DNA from 2 places in the Plantactinospora sp. CA-294935 genome. Region 2 is predicted to be linked to the other one. Evidence: riboswitches for the same ligand, from Rfam matches in the RefSeq annotation. Region 2 holds a riboswitch; the other holds the start of a gene.
What was found. A riboswitch is a leader RNA that binds a small molecule or an ion and turns the genes downstream of it on or off. The one in region 2 is predicted to bind cobalamin.
Positions count from the first base shown of each region.

Region 1: it holds a riboswitch for cobalamin, as region 2 does, so the genes downstream of both, ACQEVC_RS38260 (CbtB domain-containing protein) here and ACQEVC_RS28605 (ribonucleoside-diphosphate reductase subunit alpha) in region 2, are expected to answer to the same signal.

Region 1 is NZ_JBNJMU010000001.1:8,768,452-8,775,652, forward strand. Features, by position in the region: gene ACQEVC_RS38240 (hypothetical protein) at 1-131, shown strand, start outside; gene ACQEVC_RS38245 (NADPH-dependent F420 reductase) at 157-807, opposite strand; gene ACQEVC_RS38250 (histidine phosphatase family protein) at 989-1,612, opposite strand; gene ACQEVC_RS38255 (CbtA family protein) at 1,609-2,406, opposite strand; gene ACQEVC_RS38260 (CbtB domain-containing protein) at 2,420-2,623, opposite strand; cobalamin riboswitch at 2,658-2,801, opposite strand; gene ACQEVC_RS38265 (cobalt-precorrin-6A reductase) at 3,065-3,859, shown strand; gene ACQEVC_RS38270 (hypothetical protein) at 3,850-4,155, opposite strand; gene ACQEVC_RS38275 (precorrin-2 C(20)-methyltransferase) at 4,284-6,077, opposite strand; gene ACQEVC_RS38280 (precorrin-8X methylmutase) at 6,074-6,703, opposite strand; gene ACQEVC_RS38285 (precorrin-3B synthase) at 6,700-7,201, opposite strand, start outside.
Region 2 is NZ_JBNJMU010000001.1:6,496,911-6,504,111, forward strand. Features, by position in the region: gene ACQEVC_RS28595 (condensation domain-containing protein) at 1-818, opposite strand, end outside; gene ACQEVC_RS28600 (SDR family oxidoreductase) at 1,203-2,021, opposite strand; cobalamin riboswitch at 2,332-2,562, shown strand; gene ACQEVC_RS28605 (ribonucleoside-diphosphate reductase subunit alpha) at 2,750-5,185, shown strand; gene ACQEVC_RS28610 (ribonucleotide-diphosphate reductase subunit beta) at 5,176-6,249, shown strand; gene ACQEVC_RS28615 (cytochrome P450 family protein) at 6,337-7,201, shown strand, end outside.

The sequences.
Region 1 (7,201 bases), 2.3 Mb from region 2:
CCGCGCTGCGGCTCACCGTCGAAGCGGGGCGGATCCGCACCATCGAGGTGATCGGCGACCGGGACCGGCTCGACGCGCTCAGCATCGCGGTGGCCGGCGGTGCCGGCCGGTCGCGGGAACACACCTGGTAGTCCCGACGGGCCGTTCCGGGGTGCGCTATCGGAGTACGCCGCGGACGGCCGTTTCGAACTCGGGGCGGCGCAGCGAGGCGCCGAAAACGGGGCCGCCGGGTTCGAGCAGGCGCCCGGCGGCGAGGCTGTCCAGCCGTACGGCGTCGTAGCCGATGTGCTCGACGACCTCGGCCACCAGATCCGTCGCCGCCTTGTCGTCGCCGGCCACGCCGAGCGCGCGCCGGTCCGGGTCACCCGCCGGCCGGCGTTCCTCCTCGATCTGGTGGTAGCCGGCGTGGTTGAAGGTCTTCACCACCGTCGACCGGTCGAGCCGACGGGCCACGATCTCGCTGCTGCCGTACCGGGGGTCTTCGAACATCTCCTGTACGCCGTCGGTCGGCGGCCAGTAGTTCATCGTGTCGACGACGAGCTTGCCGGCGACCATTCCGGGATCGAAGGCCGGAAACCGGTGCAGCGGGATCGCCAGCACCACGAGGTCGGCGTCCCGTACGGCGTCGGCGGCCCAGCGAGGCTCGGCGCCCGGCACCAGGATCTGGGTGATCAGCGCGATCTTCTCCGGGTCGCCGGAAGCGGCGATCGTGACCGGATGGCCGGCGGCGAGCGCGACCCGGGCGATCACCGGGCCGACGTGTCCGGCGCCGAGCACGGCGATCCGGGGCAGCGACGATCCGCTCATGATCGCGAAGCCCTCGCGCCGACGGACGCCGGACGGGGGCGCTGCCGCAGCACGGCGGGGGCGCGCCGACGGGTCAGGCCGCACCGCTGTGCCCGCACGACCGTCCCCCCATCTCGTTGACGCGTCAAGTATACCTGGGGAACCAGGTCGGCCTGCCGGCTATTCCGGGTCGGTCCGCCGGCTATTCCGGGTCGGCGCCGTCAGCCTCGGCGCCGTGCGGCGGAGCGCCGAGCCGGAGCTGCCAGCCCGGTCCGCGCCCGGTCAGCCGGACCACCGCCAGTGGCGCCACATCCAGCCGCCAGAAGGTGGCGGCCGGCAGTCGCAGCGCCCGGACCAGCGCGGCCCGGATCACCACCGGATGGGTGACGGCGACGATCCGCCCACCCCGGTCACGCTGCCCGGTCAGCCATCGGTCGACCCGGTCGAGCAGCGCCTCGACGGACTCGCCGCCGTGCGGGGCGGCGTCCGGCGTGCCGAGCCAGTCCCGCAGCGCGTCGGGCTCCCGGGCGCCGACCTCGGCCAGCGGCCACCCGGTCCACCGGCCGTAGTCACAGTCGGCCAGCGCAGGCACGGCGGTGGGCCGCAGGCCGAGCGCGTACGCGGTCTGCCGGCCCGCCTCGGCGGGAGTACTGAGGCAGGCGTCGATCCGGCCGAACGGCCCGCGCCGACCTGGCCCGGTGCGGGCCAGCGCGCGGGCCGCCGCCAGGCCGGCGGGATCCAGGCTGTCGTCGCCACCGCCGAACACCGCCCGCCGCAGCGCGGCGGTGTGGGCGTGCGCGACCAGGTGCAGGCTGGTCGGGCTCACCGTCCGGCCGGGGCCTCGGCACCGTCCGGCGTCCCGGCGGACCGCTCCGGTCCACTGTCGACGGACGGCGGTCGGTTCCGGCCCCGCCAGCCGAGCAGCACGGCGAAGAGCAGGCCGATCCCGGTCCAGAGCACCACCTGGGTGCCCAGGGAGGCGAGCCGGAACTCCCACAGCAGGGTCGCCGGGAAGTCGCCCGGCACCTCCGCGAACGACGGCAGCACGGTGTAGGCGACCACCGTGACCAGCAGAAACGCGCCGACCGCCGCAGCGGCCCGCGGCGCGTCCGAGGCGTGCGGAGATATCGAGCGGTGCGCCAGGGCCCCGGCCCAGACCGCCACCAGGCCGAGCAGCACCAGCAGCAGGTAGCTGCCGGTCCGCTGGTCGATGGTGTCCGGGTTGCCGACCGCCGGCGGGTTCGCCGGATACTTGCCGAACGGTACGACGACCGCGCCGAGCAGCACCGCGCCGGCCAGCAGCAGCGCCGCCCGGCCGTCGTCGGAGCTGCGGAGTCGACGGCGCAGCAGGACGTACCCGGTGGCGAGCAGGCCGCCCATCGCGGCGCCGAACAGCCCGGTGGCCAGGAACAGCCCGGCGCGCTGACCGTCGCGCCCGACCAACTCCTCGGCGTGGTGGTCGGCCCCGACCTCGGGTGCGGAGTGGGTCGCCCGTTCCTCGATCGCGATCGCGGCATCGATCCGCGGCTCGCCGACGAGGTAGGCGAAGGTCCCGGCGATCAGACCGGCGACGAGGCCTGCGAGCAGGCCACGCAGCAGTACGGACAGGAACGTCGGCACGGCGGGAAGTCGATCAGTGGCAGGGGACGCCGAGCAGGTGCCGGCCGTCGTGCATCAGCTCGTGCAGGTACATGCCGCTGCGCGAGACGGCCCCCTGGTCGAACGCGACCAGGTAGGTCAGCAGGACGAGCACGGCCACGACGGCGAGGGCCGTCCACAGTAGCCGGGCGGAGACCACCGGGTGACTGAGCGGACGGGCCGGGACAGGGCTGGACATGCGTGTGAGACCTCCTCGGGGATGACGCGTCCCCGTCGACAGGCTGCGACGACCGAGCGTCCTGGCTCGCGGGCCCCCGACCGGGGTCGGGACCGCTCACAGTGGCGCGACCGCGCCGGACTCTCACCGGCTTCCCTCGTACCGCCGCAGATGGCCAGTCGACCGTAGCCGGGCGGTACCCGCCGGTCAACCGGGACACCGGTCGGGCAGCGGGGGCCGGGCCCGGCCGTACGCCGCACCGCCGGATCCGCCGACCGGGGGACCCGCTCCGGCGACCGGCACGGAGTCTCGACCGGCGACCGGCGACCGGCAGGCGGCAGGCGACCGGCAGGCGGACCGGTGCCGGCGGGCGGCAGGCCGGTGCCGGCGGGCGGGTGTCGGAGGTCACCACCCGGCGACCGCCCGGTTGTCCCGGCCGGAGCCGGCCGTTACCGTCGCGCCGTGACGACCCGGGTACTGCTGCTCGGCGGCACCGCCGAGGCGCGGGAACTGGCCGCCGCACTGGCCGGGCGTCCCGACACCGTGGTGGTCTCCTCACTGGCCGGCCGGGTCGCCGATCCCCGGCTGCCGGTCGGCGAGGTACGGATCGGCGGGTTCGGCGGACCGGCCGGACTCGCCCGCTGGCTGACCGAGCACCGGGTCGACGTACTCGTCGACGCCACACACCCGTACGCGGCGCGGATCAGGTCGTCGGCGGTCCGGGCGGCCGAGGCGACCGGAGTGCCGTTACTGCGGTTGGAGCGTCCCGGCTGGACGGCGGGTCCCGGGGACCGGTGGCACCGGGTGCCCGACCTCGCCGCCGCCGCCGAGCTGGTGCCCCGGCTGGGCCGCCGGGCCTTCGTCACCACCGGCCGGCAGGGACTGGGCGCGTTCCTGCACCTGACCGGCGTCTGGCTGCTGGTCCGGGTGGTCGACGAGCCGACGATCCCGTTGCCGGACAACGTCACCGTGCGGCGCGACCGGGGCCCTTACCAGGTGGCGTCGGAGTGCGAACTGCTGACCACGCACCGAATCGACGTGCTGGTCAGCAAGGACAGCGGCGGGACGTACACGATGGCGAAGCTGGCCGCCGCCCGCGAGCTGGGGCTGCCAGTGGTGCTGGTGGAGCGGCCGGCGCCGATCGCCCTGCCGGCGACGGTCACCGAGGTGACCGCGGCGCTGGCCTGGCTGGAGACGACGCTGCCGCGCCGGGCGATCGGCGGACCGCCCGGCGCATCGTCAGCGGCTCACGGGTAGTACTGGACGTACAGGTAGCTGGTCCACCAGCCGTTGTCCCGACACTGGTACGCCTTGTACGCCCCGAAGGCCACGCCGATCTGTCCCGTCCGGTTGCAGATCTCCCAGCCCTCCTCAAACGGGAAGGTAGTCCATTGGTCGATCGGCCCCTCCCACTCGTCGGCGGTCGCCGAGATCACCGGCCCGGCCACGCCGGTCCGCTCGGCGGCCACGGCCGCTCCGCCGGACCCGAGTCCACCCGCGAGCAGCGCGCCGGTGGCCGCGAGGGTCATCGCGGCCCTCCAGAACATCCTCATCTGTCCCCCTGTCTCAGCACCGCCCGCCTCGGGCGGTCCACTGAATGTTCGGACAGCGCGGCTTCACGCCGGCTTCAGCTCGGCGGCCGGGCCGAACCGGCGTGCTCCTGGGCGGTCCGCCGACGGCGTCAGCCGGGATAGGTCCGGGGCGTCCAGACCACGGTCGAACCGTCCGCCCGCCGGTCGGTCCGGGTGGTGGACGAGCCGACGATCAGCAGGCAGCGCATGTCCACATCCGACGGATCGAGTTCGGAGAGCGGGACCACGGTGATCCGCTCCCCCGGCCGGCCCACGTCCCGGGCGATCACCACCGGCGTGTCCGCGCTCCGGTACCGGAGCAGCACCTTCTGGGCCGCCTCGACCTGCCACCGGCGGCTGGCCGAAGCCGGGTTGTAGAGCGCCAGCACCAGGTCGGCAGCGGCCGCGCCGGCCAACCGCTGCTCGATCACGGCCCAGGGCTTCAACCGGTCCGAGAGCGAGAGCACCGCGAAGTCGTGGCCGAGCGGGGCACCGATCCGGCTCGCCGCCGCCTGCGCCGCGGTCAGCCCGGGCAGCACCCGTACCGGCACGGCGCCGAACCGCCCGTCGGTGGTGGCGACCTCCAGCACCGCCGTGGCCATCGCGAAGACCCCCGGGTCGCCGGAGGAGACCACCGCCACCCGGGCGCCGGCCAGGGCGAGTTCCAGGGCGTGCCGGGCCCGGTCGATCTCGACCTGGTTGCCGGAGGTGTGTCGGTGCTGGCCGGGACGGTGCGGCACCCGGTCGACGTACGGGCCGTAGCCGACCAGGTGTTCCGCCTCGCGCAGCGCCTGGCTGGTCTCCGGGGTGAGCCAGCCGCTGCCGGCGGGGCCGAGGCCGACCACCGTCACCCCACCGGCCGTCACCCCGCCAGCCGCCGCCCCGCCAGCCGCCGCCCCGCCAGCCGCCGCCCCGCCGGTCGCCGCCGTCGGGGCGGTCGACGCCGCCACGCCGGCTGCCGCGCCGACGCCGGCCGCGACCGCGTCCCCGGTGGGACTGGTCAGCACGGCGAGGGAGAAGTACGGCACCCCGTCCGGGTCGACCTCGGCCAGCGGCAGTTCCCGGCCGTTGGCGGTGGTGGCCCGTTCGACGTACCAGGCGTCGGCCAGCCGTCCGGCATCGGCAAACGCCGCCCGTACCTGCGGAAACGTCCGCCCCAGCTTGAGTACCGCGGCAGCGTCCGTGTCGGCCAGCCGGCGGGTCAACTCGTCGGCCGGCAGCGTACCGGGCAGCACGGTGAGCACCTCGTCCCGCTCGACCAGCGGCCTGCCCAGTACGGCGGTGGCGGCGCTGATCGAGGTCACCCCGGGTACGACCTCGGCGCGAAACCGGTGCGCCAGCCGCTCGTGCAGGTACATGTAGGAGCCGTAGAACATCGGGTCGCCCGCGCAGATCACCACCACGTCCCGACCGGCCGACAGGTGCGCTGCCAGCCGCTCGGCGCTGGCGTCGTAGAACTCGGTGATCGCCGCCTCGTAGCCGCCCGGATGGTCGGTGGTCTCGGTGGTGACCGGATAGACCAGCGGCTCGGTCAGTTGGCCGTCCCGGAAGTAGGGCTCGGCGATGGACCGGGCGATGCTGCGGCCGTGCCGGGCCGAGTAGTAGGCGACCACGTCGGCGGCACCGATCAGCCGGGCCGCCTTCACCGTCACCAGTTCGGGATCGCCCGGCCCGACGCCGACGCCACGCAGCGTGCCCGGCCGCCGGCCACCGTCCACTGCCGATCCACCGCCGGCCTTGCCGACCGCAGCGGATCCACCGCCACCGACCGCAGCGGATCCACCGTCACCGACCTCGCCAGCCGCAGCCGACCCACCCCCGCCGACCTCGCCGGCCGCCCGCTCGCCGCCGACGCCGACCCGCGCCGGCCCCGCCGATCCACCGCCAGGCTCGGTCGCGCTCATTCGACCTCGCTCGCGATCGCGTTGACGGCGGCGGCGGTGATGGCACTGCCGCCGCGCCGACCGTGCACCACCAGGTACGGAATGCCGGCGTCGTGCCCGGCCAGCGCCTGCTTCGACTCGGCCGCCCCGATGAACCCCACCGGTACGCCGACGATCGCCGCCGGTCGGGCGGCCCCCTCGTCGAGCATCTCCAGCAGCCGGAACAGCGCGGTGGGGGCGTTGCCGATCGCCACCACAGCGCCGTCGAGCCGGTCCCGCCACAGTTCGAGGGCGGCCGCGCTGCGGGTGGTGCCGAGCCGGCGGGCCAGTCCGGGCACCTCGGGGTCGCGCAGTGTGCAGAGCACCTCGTTGTCGCGGGGCAGCCGGGCCCGGGTGATGCCGGCGGCGACCATCACCGCGTCGCAGAGAATCGGCGCACCGGCCCGCAGCGCGGCCCGACCGGCGCGGACCAGGTCGGGTGCGACCTCGACGTCGTCGACCAGGTCGACGCTGCCGCTGGCGTGGATCATCCGGACCACCATCGGCGCGATCTCCGGCGGCAGCGCGGAGAGGTCGGCCTCGGCCCGGATGGTCGCGAACGACCGACGGTAGATTTCCGCGCCGTCGCGGATGTACTCGTAGCTCACTTCTGCCTTTCTGCCCGTACGGCCAGGGCGGCCGCCGGGGTGCCCGGTCGGCTGGTACCGCCGGCCTCGATCCGGTATCCGGTGCCGGTGGCGACCGCCAGTACGACCGGACCGGCGGGTCGGCCGCAGCGGCGCTCGCAGCCGACCACGTGCACCGGAAGCGCCGCCCCGCCCGTCGGACCGGCGTCGGCCAGCGCCTCGGTGACATCCCCCCGCACGTCGGCGAGGGCACTGGCGCAGCCGGGCCGGCCGGTGCAGGCCGTCACGCCGAGCCAGGGCGAGGCCGGGTCGACCAGCAGCCCGGCCGTGGCCAGCCGGCCGACGATATCGGGTCCACCGGTGTCGAGCACCAGGCTGCGCCACGGGGTGATGATGATCTCGTCCCTGCCGGCGAGGTCGGCCAGCAGGTGCGCCTGGTCGGCGGTCAACCGGCCGAGCCGGACCCCGGCCACCAGCACACCGTCCGGACGGGCGCCCACCACTGGTGCCGGCGCGGCA
Region 2 (7,201 bases):
GTGCCGGCGCGGGTGGAGAGCAGCCGCGCCCAGCAGCCCTGGAGCACCGTTTCCAGTGCGATCCGCTGCTGACCGATGGTCTCGTGCAGCAGGTAGGTGTCCTCGCTGGTCAGTTCGAGGGAGTATTCGTCGAACGCGTCCGCCGGCTCTCCCTGCCAGTCCGGCGGATCGCTCTGAAGTGGACCGCACACGGGCCGGTCGGACAACTCCGCGCGCCAGAAATCCTCCGCCTCGGCAAGGTCGCGAGCGGCGGCCCAGGCGGCGTGGTCCCGGAACGGCGCCGGAGCCGGCAGCGGGGCGTCCCGGCCTTCGAACGCCGCCCGGTATTCGGTCAGTGCCTCGCGGAGCAGGATCGGCAGGCTCCAGCCGTCGACGACCAGGTGGTGGGCCGTCCAGACCAGCAGGTGCTCGGTCTCGGAGACGCGGAGCAGGGCGAACCGGGACAGCGGCGGGTCTTCCAGGGTGAAACTCCGAACCCGGTCGGCGGCGAGGAACTCGGCGAGGCCGCGCCGACGCTGGCAGGCCCGGATGGTCCGCAGGTCGTCGAGGTGCCATTCGGGTGCCGGCGGCTCGGCCACGACCACCTGGACAGGCTCCTCGGTCCCGTGCCGGACGAAGCCCGTGCGCAGCACCTCGTGGCGGGCGATCACCCGCTGCCAGGCCTGCTGGAACTCGGCGACCCGCAGCCGGCCACGGATGACGAGCCGTACCTGTTCGAGGTCGCGCGCCGGATCCGCCTCGTCGGAGGCCGGGTGGAGTATGCCGCGCTGGACCGGCGAGAGGGGGTAGCCATCCCGTACGTCGACCGAACTGGTCATCCCGTCACCTCCTGAGGCCGGGTGGACGCGGCCGGAGACCCGGGGACGACCACCGGGCCTGGCGCGGCCCGCACCCGCGACGCGAGAAGAACTGAGAGGCTCATGTGGACAGTGACAACTCCCTGTTCGCGCACCTGTCGGTACAAGGGACGACGGCGCACGGAAACATGGAGATCCATGATTCGACGCCGAGTGTCGCCGACGTTACCAGGGGTGGCGTCGCGCTGTCTTCCCGCCGCGCGCACGATCGGATCCGGGGCCTTTTCGCCGGAATTGTGCCTGCTCGTCGTTCCGCTCTGCGGAATGGTGCTCGCCTAGATCATCGCGTCGATCCGTTCGGTGAGCCTCGCGCACACCACACTCCGGCGAGTCCGGACGGCTGCGCTATCCCGCCTGCTCCGACGGGCCGGCAAGGTACTCGCGCCAGGTGATCCGCCCCCGGTTGCCGGTCGGGGAAACCAGCGCACCCGCCCGGAAGGCGCGGCCGAGCCGGCCCGGCACCGGGAGCCGGAGCATCCGACGCCGGATCCGCCGCGCCGCCAGCCATTCCCGGACGAGCGTGCCGCCGTCCAGTTCGGCCGGCCCGCCGAACTCCTCGGTCGCCCCGCCGGGTGCGGCGGTGACCCGCCAGCGCAGGTGTGCGGCGACGTCGGCGACGTCGACCGGCTGCGCCGTGATTCCCGGATCGACGGGCAGCACCGGCAGTCGGGCCAGCCGGGACAGCGCCTCGGCCAGGAACCCGTGGAACTGGGTGACCCGGAGCACCGTCCACGGCACCGGGCCGGCCGCGACCGCCGCCTCCGCCTCGATCTTGATCCGGAAGTACGGCCACGGCACACGGTCGGCGCCGACGATCGACAGGTACACCAGGTGCCGTACCCCGGCCCGGGCGGCGGCCTCGACCAGCCCGCGGGTGCCGGCCAGGTCGACCTGGCGGGTGTAGCTGCCCTGGTAGGGCGCGGACGCAAGGTGGACGACCGTCTCGACCCCGTCGACCGCGGCCGGTAGCCCGTCCCCGGTGGCCAGGTCGAGTCGGACCCGGCGCACCTCGCCGCCACCCCCGTCCGCCGGCCGGTCGGGGCCGGGTTTCCCGGTCGGCGCCGGAGTCCGGCCGGCGGCCCGTACGGTGTGCCCGGCCCGGGCCAGTTCCGGGGTGAGTACCCGGCCCAGCCGCCCGGTCGCCCCGGTGATCAGGATTTCCATGCATCTCTCCGCGTGTCGTCGGACCGGGCCGACCCGGACCGGCGGTCGGCGGGCGGGCCACGGTGGTGTCGCGGGAAGGACGGGCGACCACCCGTCGTTGTGACCGCGCCTCGGGCCCGCGCCACGGCACCGACGGCGGAGCGCCGTCGAGAAACTCGTCGCCGTACACGGGCGCGTACGGCGGCGGGGAACGGGCGGCCGTCGCCGTCCCGCTCGTTCCGCGTTCCCCGCCCGTCGCGCTGCGGGCGGGGGACGAGGTCGACACGCCGATACGACATCTTGGGGTATGACTTTCGGGCCATCCCTATATATGGTGTTGATCGTAGCTGGTTCGGCCGCCGCCCGGCGGTCGAGGCAAGAGGGAACCCGGTGGGAGTCCGGGACTGCCCCGCAGCGGTGAGTGGGAACGACCGCCGTCATCACGCACTGGGTCGTCCGGCCGGAAACCGGACCGCCTGGGAAGCGACGGCCAGTAGGCGAACCCGGGTACGCCCGCGGCCGGCCCACGAGTCCGAAGACCTGCCAGCGCGCCGCGTACGAGCCCGTACGCGGCGGTCCGAGGCCGCGCGGGACGGCCGACGCCACCGACGTACGCCAGCGCGTGCCCGTCGGCGTCTCCGCGCGGGCTCCTCCTCCACCGGAGGAGTCGAGTGCGCGAGGAGAGAGTTGTGACGGTCACCGAGGCCACGCCGAGCGGGGCAGCGCCGGGAGACGCCGAGCAGTCGACGATGTCGGGTACCGCCGGTCACCGTACCGGCCGGGACGCCCGACCGCCGCGGGTCCGGGGCCGCGGCGGCGGCACCGCGCCGGCCGACGTCGCCACGATCGCCCGCGCGCTGCGGCACGAGGCCGACGACCTCCCCGACGTCGACCCGGTACGGGTGGCGACCCGGGCGGTCAACGGCCTGCCCGACGGGGCGACCGCCGCCGAACTGCACCGGCTCTGCGTGCAGACCGCCGCCGACCTGATCGGGGAGGAGCCCCAGTACTCCCGGTTGGCCGCCCGGCTGCTCGCCGGATACCTCGACCAGGAGGTCCGGGGGCAGGGCGTCGGCTCGTTCAGCGAGTCGATCCGACTCGGGCACCGGCACGGCCTGATCGGCGACGAGACGGCCGAGTTCGTCCGGGCGCACGCCCGGGAGCTGGACGACGCCGTCGACCCGGCCGCCGACCGGCGCTTCGAGTACTTCGGGCTGCGTACGGTCTACGACCGGTACCTGCTGCGGCATCCGGCGGACCGGCTGGTGCTGGAGACCCCGCAGTACTGGCTGCTCCGGGTCGCCTGCGGGCTGTCCCGTACCCCGGACGAGGCGATCGGCTTCTACCGGCTGATGGCGTCGCTGGCCTACCTGCCCAGCTCACCGACGCTGTTCAACTCGGGCACCCGGCACACCCAGATGTCCTCCTGCTATCTGGTCGACTCGCCCCGAGACGAACTGGACTCGATCTACGACCGGTACGCGCAGGTGGCGCGGCTGTCCAAGTTCGCCGGTGGGATCGGCATCGCCTGGTCCCGGGTCCGCTCCCGGGGCGCGTTGATCCGGGGCACCAACGGCGCCTCCAACGGGATCGTCCCGTTCCTGCGTACCCTCGACTCGTCGGTCGCGGCGGTCAACCAGGGCGGTCGGCGCAAGGGCGCGGCCTGCGTCTATCTCGAACCGTGGCACCCGGACGTCGAGGAGTTCCTGCAACTGCGGGACAACACCGGCGAGGAGGCCCGGCGGACCCACAACCTGAACCTGGCCAACTGGATCCCGGACGAGTTCATGCGGCGGGTCGAGGCGGACGGGACGTGGTCGCTGTTCGACCCGGACGAGGTGCCGGAGCTGCCCGATCTGTGGGGTGCGGAGTTCGACGCGGCGTACCGGGCCGCCGAGGAGCAGGACCGCTACGTCCGCCAGGTCCGGGCCCGTGACCTCTACGGGCGGATGATGCGCACGCTGGCCCAGACCGGCAACGGCTGGATGACCTTCAAGGACACCTCGAACCGGCTGTGCAACCAGACCGCCGAGCCGGGCAACGTGGTGCACCTCTCCAACCTCTGCACCGAGATCCTCGAGGTCTCCAGCGACACCGAGACCGCCGTCTGCAACCTGGGTTCGGTCAACCTGGCCGCACACCTGGTCGCCGGCCCGGCCGACCCGGGCGGCTCAGCCGCCGCCCCGGACGGGATCGACTGGGTACGGCTGCGGGAGACCGTCCGGACCGCGGTGACCTTCCTGGACCGGGTGATCGACATCAACTACTACCCGAGCCGGGAGGCGGCGGCCAGCAATCCGCGCTGGCGACCGGTCGCGCTCGGTGTGATGGGGTTGCAGGACGTGTACTTCGCGCTGCGGCTGCCGTTCGACTCGCCGGCCGCCAAGGAACTCTCCACCCGGATCGCCGAGGAGATCTACCTGACCGCGCTGGAGACCTCGGCCGAGCTGGCCGAGCGGTTCGGCGCCCATCCGGCGTACCCGCAGACCCGGGCGGCGGCCGGGCAACTCCAACCCGACCTGCACGGAGTGGCCGGCCGCCAGACCGCGCGCTGGGCCGCGCTGCGGGACCGGATCTCGGCGTACGGGCTGCGCAACTCGCTGCTGGTCGCGATCGCCCCGACGGCCACCATCGCGTCGATCGCCGGCTGCTACGAGTGCATCGAGCCGCAGGTCTCCAACCTGTTCAAGCGGGAGACGCTGAGCGGGGAGTTCCTCCAGGTCAACACGGCTCTGGTGGCGGAGCTGAAGGCACGCGGGCTGTGGACGGAGCGGATCCGGACCGCGATCAAGCGGGCGGACGGCTCGGTACAGGGCATCGAGGAACTGCCGGCGCAGCTACGCGAGCTGTTCCGTACCGCCTGGGAGCTGCCGCAGCGGGCGCTGATCGACCTGGCCGCCGCCCGGGCACCCTACGTCGACCAGTCCCAGTCGCTGAACCTCTTCATGGCCGCGCCCGACATCGGCCGGCTCAGCTCGATGTACCTGTACGCCTGGAAGTCCGGGCTGAAGACGACCTACTACCTGCGGTCCCGCCCGGCCACCCGGATCCAGCAGGCGACGGTCGCGGTGCCGCAGGGTTCCCGACCCGTGCTCGCCGCGGTGACGCTGCCCGGCGCGGACTCCCCGGACGCGGCGTCGGCCTGCTCGCTGGAGAACCCGGAGTCCTGCGAGGCATGCCAGTGACCTCCGCCGGCACACCGACGACCGAACCCGGCACCACCGACCGATGCCCCGGCGACCGTGAGGGACCCATGCTGCTCGACCACGGAATGGACCTGACCCTGCGCCCGATGCGCTACCCGCACTTCTTCGACCGGTTCCGGGACGCGATCAGGAACACCTGGACCGTCGAGGAGGTGGACCTGCACGCCGACCTGGCCGACCTGGACCGGCTCTCCCCGGCCGAGCGGCACCTGGTCAGCCGGCTGGTGGCGTTCTTCGCCACCGGCGACACGATCGTGGCCAACAACCTGGTGCTCAACCTCTACCAGCACGTCAACTCGCCGGAGGGCCGGCTCTACCTGTCCCGCCAACTCTTCGAGGAGGCGGTACACGTGCAGTTCTACCTCAACCTGCTCGACACGTACGTGCCGGACGACGCGGAGCGGTTCGCCGCGTTCGCCGCGATCGAGAACATCCCGTCGATCCGCCGGAAGGCCGAGTTCTGCTTCAGGTGGATCGACTCGGTCTTCGAGTTGCGTGCGCTGAGGACCCGGGACGACCGTCGGGCCTTCCTGCTCAATCTGATCTGCTTCGCCGCCTGCATCGAGGGGCTGTTCTTCTACGGCGCGTTCGCGTACGTCTACTTCCTCCGGTCCCGGGGGCTGCTGCTCGGGCTCGCCTCCGGCACCAACTGGGTGTTCCGGGACGAGTCGATGCACATGGCCTTCGCCTTCGACGTCGTCGACACCGTACGCCGGGAGGAGCCGGACCTCTTCGACGACGAGCTGCGCGGACAGGTCCGCGAGATGCTCGCCGAGGCGGTCGAGTGCGAGGTGCAGTTCGCCGAGGACCTGCTCGAACACGGAGTCTCCGGGCTCTCCCTGCCGGACATGCGGGACTATCTCCAGTACGTTGCGGACCGCCGGTTGGCCCAGCTCGACATCGAGCCGCTGTACGGGTCGGCGAACCCGTTCGCCTTCATGGACTTGCAGGACGTGCAGGAGCTGTCCAACTTCTTCGAGCGGCGGGTCTCGGCGTACCAGGTGGGGGTGACCGGCACGGTCCGGTTCGACGACGACTTCTGACCCGCCACACTGCGCGCGCGGCGTGCCGGTCGGCCGCCGCGCGCGTACCGGTCCGGCGGACCGCGCGGCCACCGGTAGCCTGGCCGGGTGACCGGAGCGCCGCAGACGGAAGACCGAGCCCCCATCTCCGCCGCCTCGTTGTTCGACGCGCGGTTCATCGCCGACCCCTATCCCGGGTTCGCCGCGCTGCGCACGGCCGCCCCGGTGCACCGGCTCACCCTGCCCGACGGCGCGAACGTCTGGCTGGTGACCCGCTACGCCGACGTCCGTGCCGGGCTCGCCGACTCGCGGCTGTCGCTGGACAAGGCGAACTCCACCGACGGGTGGAAGGGCTTCTCGCTGCCGCCGGCGCTGGACGCCAACCTGCTGAACATGGATCCGCCGGACCACACCCGGATCCGCCGGCTGGTCCGGCACGCCTTCGGGCCACAGCGGATCGCCCGGCTGCGGCCGAAGATCGAGGCGGCGGCCGAGCGGCTGCTGGACCGGATCGCCCCGGCCGGGCGGGCGGACCTGGTCGCCGAGTACGCCGGTCCGCTGCCGGTCACCGTCATCTCCGACCTGCTGGGGGTGCCGGAGGCGGACCGGGCCGCGCTGCGCGGCTGGACCGACGTGATGCTCGCCCCGCCGACCGACGATCCCCGCTCGGCTGGCCGGGCGGTCCTGGCGATCCAGGACTTCCTGGTCCGGCTCATCGCCGACAAGCGACGGAACCCCGGCGACGACCTGCTCACCGCGATGATCGCGGCCCGGGACACCGGTGTGGACGACGCCGCTCGGGGCGTCGACGGTGCCGCTTCCGGCGCGCCGGACGGCCCCGGCCCGACGGCCGGCGGCGGCGCCGCGGACCCGGGCCGGCACAGCGGCGCCGACCGGTTGAGCGAGGACGAACTGACCTCGCTCGCCTTCCTGGTGCTCTTCGCCGGCTACGAGAACTCCGTGCACGTGATCG